One region of the Acidaminococcus sp. HCP3S3_G9_1 genome, then DNA from elsewhere that is predicted to be linked to it. Evidence: predicted binding sites of a transcription regulator. Region 1 holds the regulator's gene; the other holds the start of a gene.
The links. Region 1 encodes HrcA, which represses chaperone genes, less so after heat shock. Its sites were predicted from a motif close to TGTTAGCACTCNNNTNANNNGAGTGCTAACA; they were not measured.

Region 1 (7,496 bases):
TCCGGGTGGCCAAGGAAGTACTGGAACCCATGGGCAAACGGCTGAAAGGGATCCGGATCGACTCCGGGGACCTGGCCTACCTGTCCAAAAAGGCCCGGAAGATGCTGGACGATGCCGGGCTCACCGATGCCATCATCGTCATGAGCAACTCCCTGGATGAATACACCATCAGCTCCATCCTGGAACAGGGCGGCTGCGTGGATTCCTTCGGGGTGGGGGAACGGCTGATCACCGCCAAGAGCGACCCGGTCTTCGGGGCCGTGTACAAGCTGGTGGCTGTACACAAGGACAAAGCCATCATCCCCAAGATCAAGATCTCCGAAACCTTTGAAAAGATCACCAACCCGGGCCGGAAACGGGCCTGGAGAGTGTATGACAAAACCGGCCATGCCATTGCGGATCTCCTGACCCTCCATGACGAAGATCCCCGGGAAAGAGCCGAATTCCCCTTTGTGGATACCCAGCGGCCCTGGAAGAAGATGAGCTTCAAAGACTGTACCTTCCGGGAACTCCAGGAACTGGTGCTGGAAAAAGGCAAGCGCCTCCACCCGTCCCCGTCCCTGGAAGAAATCCGCCGGTACGTGCGGAAGCAGCTGGACCACGAAATCTGGCCCGAAGAACAGCGTTTCAGCAACCCCCATATGCATTTCCTGGACATGAGCCCCCGGTACTACGCCATGAAGATGGCCCTGCTGGAAGATGTGAAGAAGGGGAAATAAGACGGTCAAAGGAGAACACCATGTCCCATCCCTGGGAATCGTACCAGGCGGTTTATGTGCACATCCCTTTTTGCGTCCATAAATGTGCCTACTGTGATTTTGCTTCGTATCAGATTTACAACGACCATATCATGAACGACTGCGTCCGGCGTCTGGTGGAGGAAATCTCCGCCTGTACGCCGGCTTTGCCGGTTTCGCCCAGGGCTACGGTGTATTTCGGCGGGGGCACCCCCAGTGTGCTGCCTCTGGATAATCTGGCCGCCATTGTTTCCGCCCTGAAGGAACGGGGCTTCTGGCAGCAGCCGGCGGAAGCCACCCTGGAGGCCAATCCGGGGACGGTGGACCTGGAACGGCTCCGGTTTTACCGGTTTTTGGGGTTCGACCGGCTGAGCCTGGGAATCCAGTCCTTCCAGCAGTCTGAACTGGCGTCCATGGGACGGATCCATACGGCGGAGCAGGCGGAAGAAGCCATTGCCCTGGCCCGGCAGGCCGGGTTCCGGCGGATCAGCGGCGATTTGATCTACGGTTACCCTGGCCAGACAGTGGAATCTGTCCGGGATTCCCTGGAACGGCTGCTGCAAACCGGGGTGGACCATGTGTCCGTCTACGGTCTTACGGTGGAAGAGGGGACCCTTCTGGCCAAACAGATCCGGGAAGGGCAGCTGGCCCTGCCTTCGGAAGAGGAAACCGGCGCCATGTACGACCTGCTCATGGAAGAACTGCCCAAAGCCGGGTACCAAAGGTACGAAATCTCCAATTTTGCCCGGCCCGGCCAGGAATCCCGGCACAACCAGGTGTACTGGCACTACGATCCCTATCTGGCCTTCGGTCCTGCTGCCTGCGGGTTCGACGGAAAGAAACGGGAGACCAATCCCCGGAATCTGATGGTCTATCTCCGGGGAGAAGTCCCGGAACAGGAAGAACTGACTCCCACGGAACGGCGGGAAGAGCTGGTGTTCATGAACCTGCGCACCGCCAAGGGACTGTCCCTGGAAGAATTCCGACTGCGGACGGGAGAAGATTTCTTCCATATATATAAAGAAGGGTTCGCCCATTGCCAGAACCGGGGCTGGATCACCCGGGAAGGGGACCGTATCCGCCTTACGGAACAGGGGATGCGGTACGGAAATCTGGCCTTTGAAGAATTTTTGTAAAAAGGCAAATATTTTTAGGGAAAGTATTGACAATTTGACTAAAGAGGTGTATCTTTACACTTAGATGTTAGCACTCCAATTATTAGAGTGCTAACAATCCAGAAGAGAGATGATTACAGTGCTGAGTGACCGCAAGAAAAAAATTCTTCAACTGATCATTGAAGACTATATCGAAACGGCGGAGCCTGTAGGATCTCGCAGCATCGCCAGGAAGTACAATCTGGGGATCAGCCCGGCAACCATCCGGAACGAAATGTCCGACCTGGAACTGCTGGGTTATCTGGAGCAGCCCCATACTTCGGCGGGCCGTGTCCCGTCGGCGGCTGCCTATCGGTACTATGTGGATTCCATTGCCAAACCCGATGCCCTGGCGCCCAATGATGTGGCGCTGATCAACAGCTGGTTCCGGGAACGGGTCCACAGCATCGACGATATCTTCCAGTCCACCGCCAAGATCCTGTCACGGATGAGCAAGAACGTGTCCGTGGTGCTGGCCAACAAGGACAGTGAAAGCGTATTTTCCTATCTCCGCTTCCTGCCCCTGAACGAGCACCAGGCCATCCTGTGCATCGTGGCCAACGACGGGCGGATGGACAACAGTGTGATCCAGATCCCGGCGGGCATGAGCCGCCTGGAAATGGACACCCTGGCCCAGAGAGTCACCAACAAGCTCCATGGGATGAAGCTGAACGATATCACAGACCAGATCCTGAAAGACGTCCGGGATGCCCTGGCTGGGGACAAAGCCCTGTATGCTTCTCTGATCCAGGTGGTCAGACAGATGCGGAGCGGCCAGTCGGAGAACAAGATGTACCTGGGCGGCACCAAACAGCTGCTCAGCCAGCCGGAATTCAAGGATCCGGAACGGATCCGGGAGCTGCTGAGCGTGCTGGAGGAAGAGCAGATGCTGAAAGACATGCTGATGGCCGACAAGGACTCCGGTCTCAAGGTGACCATCGGCAGCGAGAACAAATTTTCCGGCATCCAGGACTGCAGCATGATCCAGGCCACCTACCGTCTCAACGGACAGGTGGTGGGGACCCTGGCGGTCCTGGGACCGACCCGTATGGAATACCGGAAGGTGATTTCCGTCATGGATTACCTTCACAACTACCTGCGGGTGGTCATGAATAAAATGGATGAAAAGTAGGGGAGGACCAATGGAAAAGGACCAGCAGAAGAACCCGGAAACCGTGAAGGCAGAGGGTGCGGAAGCGGCCCAGGCCCAGACTGCGGCGGAAGAAACCGCAGAACAGGCCAAGGCAGCGGAAGCAGCCCAGGCTGACACCAAAGACGAAAAAGCAGCAGAACCCGATCCCAGGGACGAAAAGATCGCCCAGCAGGAACAGCAGATCGCTGACCTGCAGAACCGGCTCCTGCGGCTCCAGGCAGATTTTGACAACTTCCGGAAACGGAACAACGAAGAACGGGAACGTCTGGGCCGGTATGTAACCGGACAGGTGGCCCGGGAATTTTTGAAGGTGCTGGACAATTTCGAACGGGCGGAAGCCAGTCTGGAAACCAGCAAAGACGGAGCGGCCATCCAAAAAGGCATGGAAATGATCCACAAGCAGTTTGAAAAGGCACTCCAGACCCTGCACATCGAAGAAATCCCGGCGGAAGGCAAGCCTTTCGATCCTCAGATCCATGAAGCCGTGATGCAGGGCAGCAACCCGGATCTGCCGGATGAAAGCATCGACCTGGTCCTGGAAAAGGGCTACAAGATCGGTGACGACGTAATCCGTCATTCCAAGGTACGGGTTGTCCGCAACGATTGAAAACAACGTTTTGAACGATTGATAATTCCAGAGTGTACAGGAGGAATTCATTATGTCTAAGATTATTGGTATTGACTTAGGGACCACCAACTCCGTAGTCGCTGTCATGGAAGGCGGCGAACCTACGGTTATTACCACCCAGGAAGGCGGCCGGCTGACTCCTTCCGTGGTTGGCTTTACGAAAAACGGGGAAAGACTGGTAGGCCAGCTGGCCAAACGCCAGGCTGTATCCAACCCGGAACGGACCATCAGCTCCATCAAACGGCACATGGGCACCAAATACACGGTGACCATTGACGGCAAGGATTATACTCCGGAACAGATTTCCGCCATGATCCTGGAAAAGATGAAGGGCGATGCAGAACGGTATCTGGGTGAAAAAGTCACCGAAGCCGTCATCACCGTACCGGCTTACTTCAACGACAGCCAGCGTCAGGCCACCAAGGATGCAGGCCGGATCGCCGGGCTGGATGTAAAACGGATCATCAACGAACCCACGGCTGCAGCTCTGGCTTACGGCATCGATAAATCCGACGACCACACCATCCTGGTTTACGACCTGGGCGGCGGCACCTTCGATGTGTCCATCCTGGAACTGGGCGACGGGGTGTTCGAAGTGAAATCCACCAACGGGGATACCCATCTGGGCGGCGATGACTTCGATAAACGGATCATGGACTGGATGTGCGATGAATTCAAGAAACAGAACGGCATCGACCTGACCGGGGACAAGATGGCCATGCAGCGGATCCGTGAAGCTGCTGAAAAAGCCAAGATCGAACTGTCCAACATGCTGACCACCAACATCAACCTGCCGTTCATTTCCGCAGGCCCCAACGGCCCTGTGCATATGGACCTGGATCTGACCCGGGCCAAATTCGATGAAATGACCAGCGACCTGGTTGACCGGACCCTCGTGTGCGTCAACAAGGCCCTCAGCGATGCCAACATGACCCCGAAAGACATCAACAAGGTCCTGCTGGTAGGCGGTTCTTCCCGTATCCCTGCGGTGCAGGAAGCCATTAAACGGACCATGGGCCAGGAACCGGCTCACGGGGTGAACCCGGATGAATGTGTGGCCATGGGTGCTGCCATCCAGGCCGGTGTACTGGCTGGGGATGTGAAAGACGTCCTGCTGCTGGATGTAACGCCTCTGTCCCTGGGTATCGAAACCATGGGCGGCGTAATGACCAAGATCATTGACCGGAACACCACCATTCCTACTTCCAAGAAACAGATCTTCTCCACGGCTACCGACAACCAGCCCTCTGTGGATATCCACGTACTCCAGGGCGAACGGGAAATGGCTGCGGACAACAAAACCCTGGGCCGTTTTGAACTGTCCGGCATTCCGGCAGCTCCCCGGGGAGTGCCTCAGATCGAAGTGGCCTTCGATATCGATGCCAACGGTATCGTAAACGTAAGCGCCAAGGATCTGGGTACTGGCAAGGAACAGAAGATCACCATTACTTCTTCCGGCAGCCTGAGCAAGGAAGAAGTGGACAAGATGGTGAAGGAAGCCCAGGCCAACGAAGCCGCCGACAAGAAGCGGAAGGAAGCCGTAGAAGCCAAGAACCAGGCAGATACCCTGATCTACCAGGCTGAAAAGACCGTGAAGGACATGAACGGCAAAGGCCATGACGACCTGATCAAGAAGGTCCAGGACGCCATCGCCACCCTGAAAGAAACCATGAAAGGCGACGATACCGACAAGATCAAAGCCGATACCGAAGCCCTGCAGAAACCTCTGTATGAACTGAGCGCTGAACTGTACAAGCAGAACCAGGGCGCTGCCCAGGGTGCTGCCGGTGCCAATGCCAACACCAACGCCGGTGCAGGCGCCGACGGAGGGACCGAAAGCAAGAAAGCCGACGACGATGTAGTGGATGCGGAAGTCGTTGACGACGACAAGAAATAAGCTTTCCTAGAGGGAGATACGGATGGCAGAGAAGAGAGACTACTATGAAGTGCTGGGCGTTTCCAAAAACGCCACAGCCGATGAGCTGAAAAAGGCCTACCACAAACTGGCCCGGAAGTATCACCCCGACCTGAACAAAGACAATCCGGAAGCAGCGGACAAATTCAAAGAGGCCAACGAAGCCTACAGTGTCCTCAGCGACCCCCAGAAGAGAGCGGCCTATGACCAGTACGGCCATGCTGCTTTCCAGAACGGAGGAGGACCCGGCGCTGGTGCCGGCAACCCCTTCGGCGGCGGGTTCCAGGGCTTTGGAGGTTTCGGCGGCGGAGAAGGCATGGACGACATCTTCAACATGTTCTTTGGAGGTGCCGGACGGGGCGGTTCCGGCCGGCGGGCCGACAATGGCCCCCGGCAGGGGTCCGACCTGCGGATGGACCTGCAGATCACCTTTGAAGAGGCCGCTTTTGGCACGGAAAAGAAGATCCGCCTGAACCGGGAAGAGGAATGTGAAACCTGTCACGGTTCCGGGGCGGCTCCCGGCAGCACGCCGGAAACCTGTCCGGACTGCCATGGTACAGGGGAGATCCGGGTTACCCAGAATTCTCTCTTTGGCCAGGTGGTCAACGTCCGGACCTGTCCCAAATGTCATGGTACCGGGAAGATTGTCACCAATCCCTGCAAGGACTGCCATGGCACAGGCCGGGTGAAAAAGAAACGGATGCTGACGGTGAAGATCCCTGCCGGCGTGGACAATGGGTCCCGTCTGCGGGTGGCCGGCGAAGGGGAAGCCGGGCTCCGGGGCGGACGTCCCGGGGACCTGTACGTATACCTGTACGTGAAACCCCACAAGTTCTTTGAACGGGACGGCACCACCGTAACCTGCGAAGTGCCCATCAACATCGTCCAGGCTACCCTGGGGGCGGAGATTGAGGTGCCCACCCTGTACGGCCAGGTGAAGGTGAAGATCCCGGAAGGGACCCAGCCCAACAAGATCCTGCGTCTCAAAGGGAAAGGGATCGTATCCCTGCGGTCGGGTCAGAAGGGCGACCAGATGGTCCGGATCAAAGTGGTGATCCCCACCGGGCTCAGCGAGGCCCAGAAAGAGGCCCTGCGGAAGTTCGGCGATGCCAGCGGAAGCACCATCAATCCGGAAGAAAAAAGTTTCCTGAACAAAATCAAAGATCTGTTCAAGTAAAGGAAAAAATGGCTGCTGTACGTGTCAATACACGTACAGCAGCCATTTTTTTCATGTATGGACTCTTCTCTGGAATGATAAACCAAATAAAAAACTTAATAAAGACTATGGATATACAAAATATCACGCCGGACAGACCCACCCCCATTCCGGAAGGGAAGGGGACGGTGGATGAACCTTCCATCCGGGAATTCAGAGGGGCGGAAGACCATGACAATGGCGGCCGGACCTGGTACCGGGAAAAGAAGTCCATCCCCTTCTTCAAGGTATTGGACGGCAAGGTGACCAACTACGGCACCTTCGACGTGGAAAGCATGCCGGAGAAGGTGGAAATCACTCCCAGCGGCATGCGTCTGCCGGAACCGGATCAGGAAAAGACCCAGCACCGGGAATACACCACCACCCTGACCCTGCCGGGTGGGGAAGGGACCTACCGGCTGGTGTACAACGGGGTTTCCTTCAACATCCACGCTGTGGATGCAGCGGCCTGTCAGCGGTCAATGGTCAGCGGCCGAAGGAAAAAATTTGCAGGCAAATTTTTTTGAAGGAGGACGCAGCCGGAGGCTGCTAACCCACCACCATTGCGCAAGCGCAACGGTCCCCCGCCCTTGCAAAGGGCGGATATATGCTCGGGCTGACGCCCATTGCTTTTTTACATCAGAACAGAAAATTTCTGTACGGGTTCTATGTTTCAAAACAAGGGGCCTTGTGCCCCGCGTTTTTATCCGCCCT
Region 2 (7,496 bases), on a different contig from region 1:
AGCAGCGGCCCCTGCTGGAGGAAATCAGCGGGAAAATCCTGGGGAGCTTATAGGCATTCCGGCGGAAATCTTTTATAATAGGGAGAAGAAATACGGATGCCCGAGGGCCCTTTCCGGAAAAAGGGCCGGGCCGTGAAAGGAACGGATGGATATGAAACTTTTCCCAAAACTGACTTCTGCTGTGCTGGCCGGCCTGCTGGCCGCCGGCTTCTCCCTGCCGGTGCTGGCGGCCAACCGGAACTTCAGTGATGACATGAAATTCCAGGAACCGGCGAAAATCACCCAGGACCAGGGGGCTGCTTCCATAGAGCGGAAGCTGGATCACAAAAAGACCATTTATTACACTCACCCGGACTTCTACCATATGCATTCCAAAGGGTCCCTGGTGCTGCTGCCGGCTTTCAAGACCATCCAGCAGTCCAGTGAATGGTCCTGCGGACCGGCGGCAGCCCTGATGGTGCTCCGGTGGTATGACCGGCAGAAGGACTGGACGGAACAGAAGCTGGCGGATCTGCGCCATCCCCTGAAGGACGTGAATGTCCCTGGCTTCCCGGACGGATATCCGGGCACCACCCTGGAACAGATGAAGGACATGTTCCAGAAGGTGGGAGGGTTCGACTTGGTGACCACGGAAGACTATGCAAAGGCCGGGAAGACCTTCGGACCGGAAGACATCAAGGCCACCCTGAAGGCCGGAAAGCCTATCCTGGCAGGATGGATCGACTGGGGCGGCCACTGGCAGGTAATCATCGGCTATGATGACATGGGCACCGCCGACACCCAGGACGATGTGCTGATCGTGGCGGATCCCTACGACACCACGGACCATAACCAGGACGGCTACGGCATCTACCCGGCCGCCCGGTTCTTCTCCACCTTCGACATGTACGGCCAGTTCCCGGAAAAAGAGGGAGGGAACCACAATCTGTTCCTGATCGCCTCTCCGGCCCGGGTGAAGCTGTGATTTTTTAGAGGGGCTGCTGCACATGCAACAGCCCCATTCCTCTCCTCTAAAAAGTCAAAAAAACTTTGACTTTTTAGCACTCAACGCTTGACAGTGCTAACAACCTGTGCTATTATAATACCAGAACGAAGGAAAGACCACAGAGAAGGGTTCCCAAGAGAACCTGGAACGTAGGACGGGCCCCTGAGGGGCCGCAGGAATCCAGCCTTTCGGTAGTTCCAAAAGCTGACCTTCAAGGCCAAGATTGAATGGAGGAATGGCTTATGTTACTGCCTAGCGTTTTCAATGACAATGTGTTCGATGATCTCATGAATGACTTTGATGATGTGTTTACGGCCAGAAATCCTCTGTACGGGAAACACTCCAGAAATATGATGAAGACCGATGTGCGGGATGTGGGCGACCACTATGAACTGGACATTGACCTGCCGGGGTTCAAGAAGGATGAAATCCATGCACAGCTGGAAAACGGATATCTGACCATCAGTGCCAGCAAGGGTGTGGACAAGGATGAAAAAGACAAGAAAGGCCAGTATATCCGCCGTGAACGGACCTTTGGCCAGTGCGCCCGGAGCTTCTATGTAGGCGAAGGGGTCACCGAGGCTGATGTGAAGGCCAAGTACGAAAACGGTATCCTGGAACTGAGCATCCCCAAAAAGGAACCCCAGAAGGTGGACAACAAGAAATATATCGCCATCGAAGGATAACGAGGGCGGGAGACTCCGTGGAAAGTCGGAGCTCCATAGAGAAAAAGGACTGCTGCTTGAGCGGCAGTCCTTTTTTTGTGCAACAAATGTATGACTGTATAGTCGGAAACAGACTGTTTAGTCATGGCTCAAGTGCAAGAAGTTACAGGATTTTCGAGGGATACTTGTGGCAGAAAAATGAAAACAATGAATTTTTTCGCTATTGATTGATGAAGTTTTTGCCCCGTGATACACTAAAATCATACCGCAAAATATTGCAGGAAGAATGGAGTCACAGGATTTATGGGCAGAAATCGAAAACAACCGTTGGCAGACGTTACTCCACAGGACCTGACCGGCCGGGAACGGGTCCTGAAAAGTGCAGCCAGACTGCTGCTGGATGTAGGCTACCAGCGGATGACTCTCAGCCGGATCAGTGAGGAATCTGGAGTGGGAGGGCTGGAGATCCGCCGCTGGTACAAAACCAAGGACGAAATCCTGGCGGCTCTTTCGGAGCAGCTGAAACGGCTGATCCTGACCCAGGCCCTGGAGATTTTCGGGGTGCCGGAGAAAAGATCGAACTACTCCTGGTGGAACTGGAAACCCAAAAAGAGAAAATGCTGGAAATCGGGCAGCAGCTGTTTGAAGAGCTGTGAGACCGTTGAAGGGGTTGTTGCTTAGGCAACAGCCCCTTTTTCCTTGACATCCTCCCCCCGTCCCCATAAACTATATTCTATACTGTATTGTAGCAAAGGAGCATCGCAGCATGGAAAAACCGATTCCGGAACTGATTACGGTGGAAGCAGCCCGTGATACCCATCGCTGGGTGGCCATGACGGCCCTGCTGCTGGCCATTGGGGTCATCCTCCATACCATCAGCCCCAACGTGGGCGGGGTCACCCCCAACTGGACCATCGCCATGTATTCCATTACCATCTGTCTGACGAAGCCAGGGCCCACCCGGGCTTTGGGCATCGGCTTTGTGGCCGGGCTCACCCTGATCCCTTCGTCCAAATCCGCCTTCCCGCTGGGGAACATTGCCAGTGAACTGTGCGGGGCCCTTACCGCCTGTATCCTGGTGAAGGCCTTCGCCCTGGCCCACTTGGAACAGCTGAAGGTGAAGCCTTTTATTGTAGGGTTCCTGGCCACTTCCGTCAGCGGCAGTGTGTTCACCTACATCTTGAAACTGGTGCTGGGGCTGCCCCTTGCCGTGTGGACTCATGCCATGCTGCCGGTGGTGCTCACCGTAGGGGTCCTGAACGGTGTGGTCACCCAGGTGCTCTACGGCCCGGTACGGAAGATTTTCTTTGCTACGGAGGGGAAACACCATGTGTGAAACAGCCATCCGGATTTCTGATTTTTATTTTGCCTATCTGAACAGTGACCTGGTGCTGAAAGACATCAACCTGGACATCCAGAAAGGCAGCTTCACCGCCATTGCCGGGCCCAGCGGCGCCGGCAAGACCACCCTGTGCAAGGCCATGACCGGCATCGTCCCCCATTATTACGGGGGCCGGTACCACGGCAGGGTGGAAGTGCTGGGAGAAGACCTGAAGGGCCGGAAGATCTCCGAAATCGCCATGCGGGTGGGGATCATGATGGACGACTACGAAAGCCAGATGGTGTCCCTGACTGCCGGGGAAGAAATCGCCTTCGGCCTGCTGAACCACGGGTTCTCCCCGGAAGAGGTGGATGCCCGGGTGAGCCAGGCCCTGGAGGATGTAGGGCTTCCCGGCCGGGAAAACTACCAGCTGGACGAACTGTCCGGAGGCCAGCGGCAGCGGCTGCTCCTGGCATCCGTGCTGGCCTGCCGTCCGGAAGTGCTGATCCTGGATGAACCGGTGTCCGCCCTGGATCCTGACGGGGCCCGGTCCCTGTATGCCCTGCTGTACAAGATTTACCGGCAGCATCAGATGACCGTAGTGGTGGTGGAACATGACCTGAACTACCTGCTGCCCTATATGACGGACCTGGTGCTCATCAGCCAGGGAGAGGCCCGGGTCCAGGGACCCTTTGCCGAAGCCGCCCGGAACGCCTTCGCCCAGGAGGACCTGCGGGAGAACCTGCCGGAACTGTGGCAGGTGAAACTGGGCCTGGAAGAAAAGTACCAGGTGAAGCTGGGAGACTGGAGAACGGAAGAAGAAGCAGAAAAGGAACTGCTCCAGAAATTTCAGGGAGGCGCCAAGGAATGATTGAAGCAAAAGCAGTGAACTTTGCCTACCGGAGAGGCATCCCTGTGCTCCAGGACATCAGCTGCCAAGTGGAAGACGGGGAAGCGGTGGCTCTCCTGGGCCACAACGGCAGCGGCAAGACCACCCTCAGCCGGCTGTTCATGGCCCTGAACCATCCCCGGAGCGGCCAGGTGCTGGTGGACGGAGTGGATATTGCCGGCTACGAACCGGCGGACCTGGCGGACAAGGTGGGGTATGTGTTCCAGAATCCAGACCTCCAGCTGCTGGGGGATACGGTATATGATGAAGTGGCCTACGGCCTCCAGAACCGGAAAATGCCCAAAGAGGCCCTGGACCGGCAGGTCCGGGATGCGGTGGAAGCCATGGGGCTGACCCCCTGCCTGGACCAGTATCCCCGGGGGCTTTCCTTCGGCCAGAAACGGCGGCTGGGGGTGGCAGTGGCGCTGGCTCTCCAGCCCCGGACTTTGATCTTGGACGAAATCACCAACGGTCAGGACGAACAGGAAAAACAGCATATGATGGACTACCTGGCCAAACTCCAGAAAGAAAAACACATGACCCTGATCCTGATCACCCATGATATGGAAATCGCCCGGAAATTCACCACCCATGCCCTGGTGCTCCACGACGGCCAGCTGGTGTATGACGGGAAGACCGGCAATCTGTTCGACGGAAAGCGGCCCATTGAGGAATGGGGTCTGAAGCAGCCGGTGCTGTCCCGGCTGGGAGCCCTGTTCGGGGTCCAGGCGGACAGTCCGGAAGATCTGTGCAGCAAGATCCAGCCGAAAGAAGGTGCCAAAGCATGAAGATCACAGCCTTTACCAAACTGATCCTGGTGCTGGCGGTCACCGCCTGGGTGTTCCTGCTGCCGGTGCCGGCGGTGGCCACCCTGCTGGTGCTGGAACTGGTGATCCTGCTGTATATCAAACGGGACCGGATGACCATGGCGGCCATCGGCACCCTTACCGTGTTCACCGGCATGATGGTGCTGCTCCAGCTGCTGTTCGGTTCTCCCTTGTATGTGGCCCTCACCGGGGGCCTGCGGATGTTCGTCATGACCACCGCCTTTCTGTGCCTTCTGGCCTCCACCCGGATCCAGGACATTGCCCAGGCTCTGGTGGAAAAATTCCATATGCCCTATGAATACGCCTTTATGCTCACTACGGCTCTCCGGTTCGTGCCGGACTTCCTGTCCGATTCCGCCATTACCCTGGACGCCCAGTCCTGCCGGGGCTATTCCAACCGGGGGAACGCCTTCAAACGGCTTTACGCCTATCTGGCGGTGGTAAAACCCCTGGTCATGCGGGCGGTAGCCAAATCCGACACCCTGGCCCTGTCCATGGAACTGAAAGGGTTCGGTCCCAACACCTATAAAAACCGCCGTCCCATGAAGCTGCATCTGGGGGATTATGCTACCTTGCTGGTAGTGGTCATTCTCAGTACATATCCGATCTGGATAAAACATATTTAAGGACCGGCGGAGCCGGTTTCCTTCGGTGACTGGTCTCCAGCTGAATGAGAAATTTGCAGGCAAATTTTTTTGAAGGGAAACGCAGCTGGCGCTGCTAACCCACCACCAGCCTGACGGCTGGTCTCCCGCCCTTGAAAAGGGCGGATAATAAGTACGTGGGCTCATGCCCTTGTACTGAAAAAACAATGGCCGCCAGCCTAAGCGTATATCCGCCCTTTTCAAGCCCATACACTGGCTGCCACCATGATACCTACGGTCAGCGCCAGCCAGAGCGTATATCCGCCCTTTTCAAGGGCGGGGGACCGTTGCGCTTGCGCAATGGTGGTGGGTTAGCAGCCTTTGGCTGCGTTTTCTTTCCCGGAAACCCGTTGCCGCGGGTTTCTTCCTTCGGCCATTGACTATTGACCATTGACGGGAGCTGCTGCTTGTGCAGCAGCTCCCTTTCTGTGAAAGGACAAACCAATGAAACCAACTGACATCGCCCCTCTCATTGCCCGGGAACTGTCCGTCCAGCCCTGGCAGGTGGAAAAAACCGTGGAACTGCTGGACGGAGGGAACACCGTTCCCTTTATTGCCCGGTACCGGAAGGAGGCCACCGGATCCCTTCTGGACGAACAGATCCGGACCATCGAAGAACGGCTGGGGACCCTCCGGAACCTGGTGAAGCGCCAGGAGGAGATCCTGGCCAAAATCGACGAACAGGGGAAACTGACCCCGGAACTGCGTACCGCCATTGAAAAGGCCCAGAAACTCACAGAACTGGAAGATTATTACCTGCCTTACAAGCAAAAACGGCGGACCCGTGCTCAACAGGCTCGGGAAAAAGGCTTGGAACCCTTGGCCACAGCCTTCCTTCTCCAGCGGGACCAGAAAGGGGATGCCCTTTCCGCCGCCCGGGCCTATGTGGACCCGGATAAAGGGGTGGAAACCCCGGAAGACGCCCTGGCCGGAGCCCGGGACATTGTGGCGGAACTGGCGGCGGAAGACCCCACCCTCCGGCAGATCCTCCGGGACCAGCTGTGGAACCACGGGATGATCCGGACGGAACTGGTGGAAGATGCTGAGGGAGCCCAGACCTTTCTCATGTACAAGGACTATCAGGAACCGGTCCGGACCCTGCCCTCCCACCGGGTGCTGGCCATCAACCGGGGAGAAAAGAAAGGCTGCCTGAAGGTCCATCTGGTGTGGGAGGAACAGAACGCCCTGCGGAAAATGGAATGGCGGGTCCTCCGCCGTCCCTGCATCTACCGGGACCAGCTGAAGGAAGCCCTGGCAGACAGCTGGAAGCGGCTGCTGTTCCCGGCTTTGGAACGGGAAATCCGGAACCGGCTTACGGAACAGGCGGAAGCCCAGGCCATCAGGATCTTTGGGGCCAACCTGGGCCAGCTGCTGCTCCAGGCACCTCTGGGAGGCCATACGGTCATGGGCCTGGATCCGGGCTATCGGACCGGCTGCAAAGTGGCGGTGGTGGATCCCACCGGCCAGGTGGTGGACCATGGGGTGATCCAGGTGACCCAGAACGAAGCCCGGAAGAAGGAAGCGGAAGCCCTGCTCCTTTCCATGATCCGGAAGCACCATGTGACCCTCCTGTCCATTGGCAACGGCACCGCCTCCTATGAAACAGAACAGTTTGCCGCCAGCCTGATCCAGGCCCACCATCTGGACGTCCATTATCTCATTACCAATGAAGCGGGAGCTTCTGTCTATTCCGCTTCCAAACTGGCCCAGGAAGAGCTGCCGGAATACGATGTGACCATCCGGGGCGCCGTATCCCTGGCCCGGCGGGTCCAGGACCCTCTGGCGGAACTGGTGAAGATCGATCCCCAGGCCATAGGGGTGGGCCAGTACCAGCATGATGTGGACCAGAAGGCGCTCACCGGTACCCTGGACGGGGTGGTGGAACGGGTGGTGAACCATGTGGGAGTGGACCTGAACACTGCGTCCCCCGCCCTGCTCCGCCATGTGGCCGGGATCACCGCCGCCACCGCCGGGAACATAGTGGCCTGGCGGAACGCCAACGGCCGGTTCACCGGACGGCGGCAGCTGCTGAAGGTGCCCCGGCTGGGGCCTGCAGCCTTTACCCAGTGTGCCGGGTTCCTTCGGATCCACAACGGGAAATCTCCTCTGGACGATACCCCGGTCCATCCGGAATCCTATGATCTGGCCAAGAAAATCCTGGAAAA

Region 2: the regulator HrcA is predicted to act here: its motif matches at 1,036-1,066, upstream of ACTQY1_RS08115 (Hsp20/alpha crystallin family protein).

What each region holds. Positions count from the first base shown of each region.
Region 1 covers NZ_JBQKCH010000005.1:45,498-52,993, forward strand. The annotation lists gene ACTQY1_RS04770 (nicotinate phosphoribosyltransferase) at 1-719, shown strand, start outside; gene hemW (radical SAM family heme chaperone HemW) at 740-1,873, shown strand; gene hrcA (heat-inducible transcriptional repressor HrcA) at 1,983-3,023, shown strand; gene grpE (nucleotide exchange factor GrpE) at 3,034-3,651, shown strand; gene dnaK (molecular chaperone DnaK) at 3,704-5,569, shown strand; gene dnaJ (molecular chaperone DnaJ) at 5,592-6,764, shown strand; gene ACTQY1_RS04800 (hypothetical protein) at 6,872-7,309, shown strand.
Region 2 covers NZ_JBQKCH010000011.1:75,292-82,787, forward strand. The annotation lists gene ACTQY1_RS08105 (TetR/AcrR family transcriptional regulator) at 1-53, shown strand, start outside; gene ACTQY1_RS08110 (C39 family peptidase) at 152-964, shown strand; gene ACTQY1_RS08115 (Hsp20/alpha crystallin family protein) at 1,228-1,671, shown strand; gene ACTQY1_RS08120 (TetR/AcrR family transcriptional regulator) at 1,954-2,331, shown strand; gene ACTQY1_RS08125 (tryptophan transporter) at 2,417-2,986, shown strand; gene ACTQY1_RS08130 (energy-coupling factor ABC transporter ATP-binding protein) at 2,979-3,842, shown strand; gene ACTQY1_RS08135 (energy-coupling factor ABC transporter ATP-binding protein) at 3,839-4,648, shown strand; gene ACTQY1_RS08140 (energy-coupling factor transporter transmembrane component T) at 4,645-5,313, shown strand; gene ACTQY1_RS08145 (Tex family protein) at 5,776-7,496, shown strand, end outside.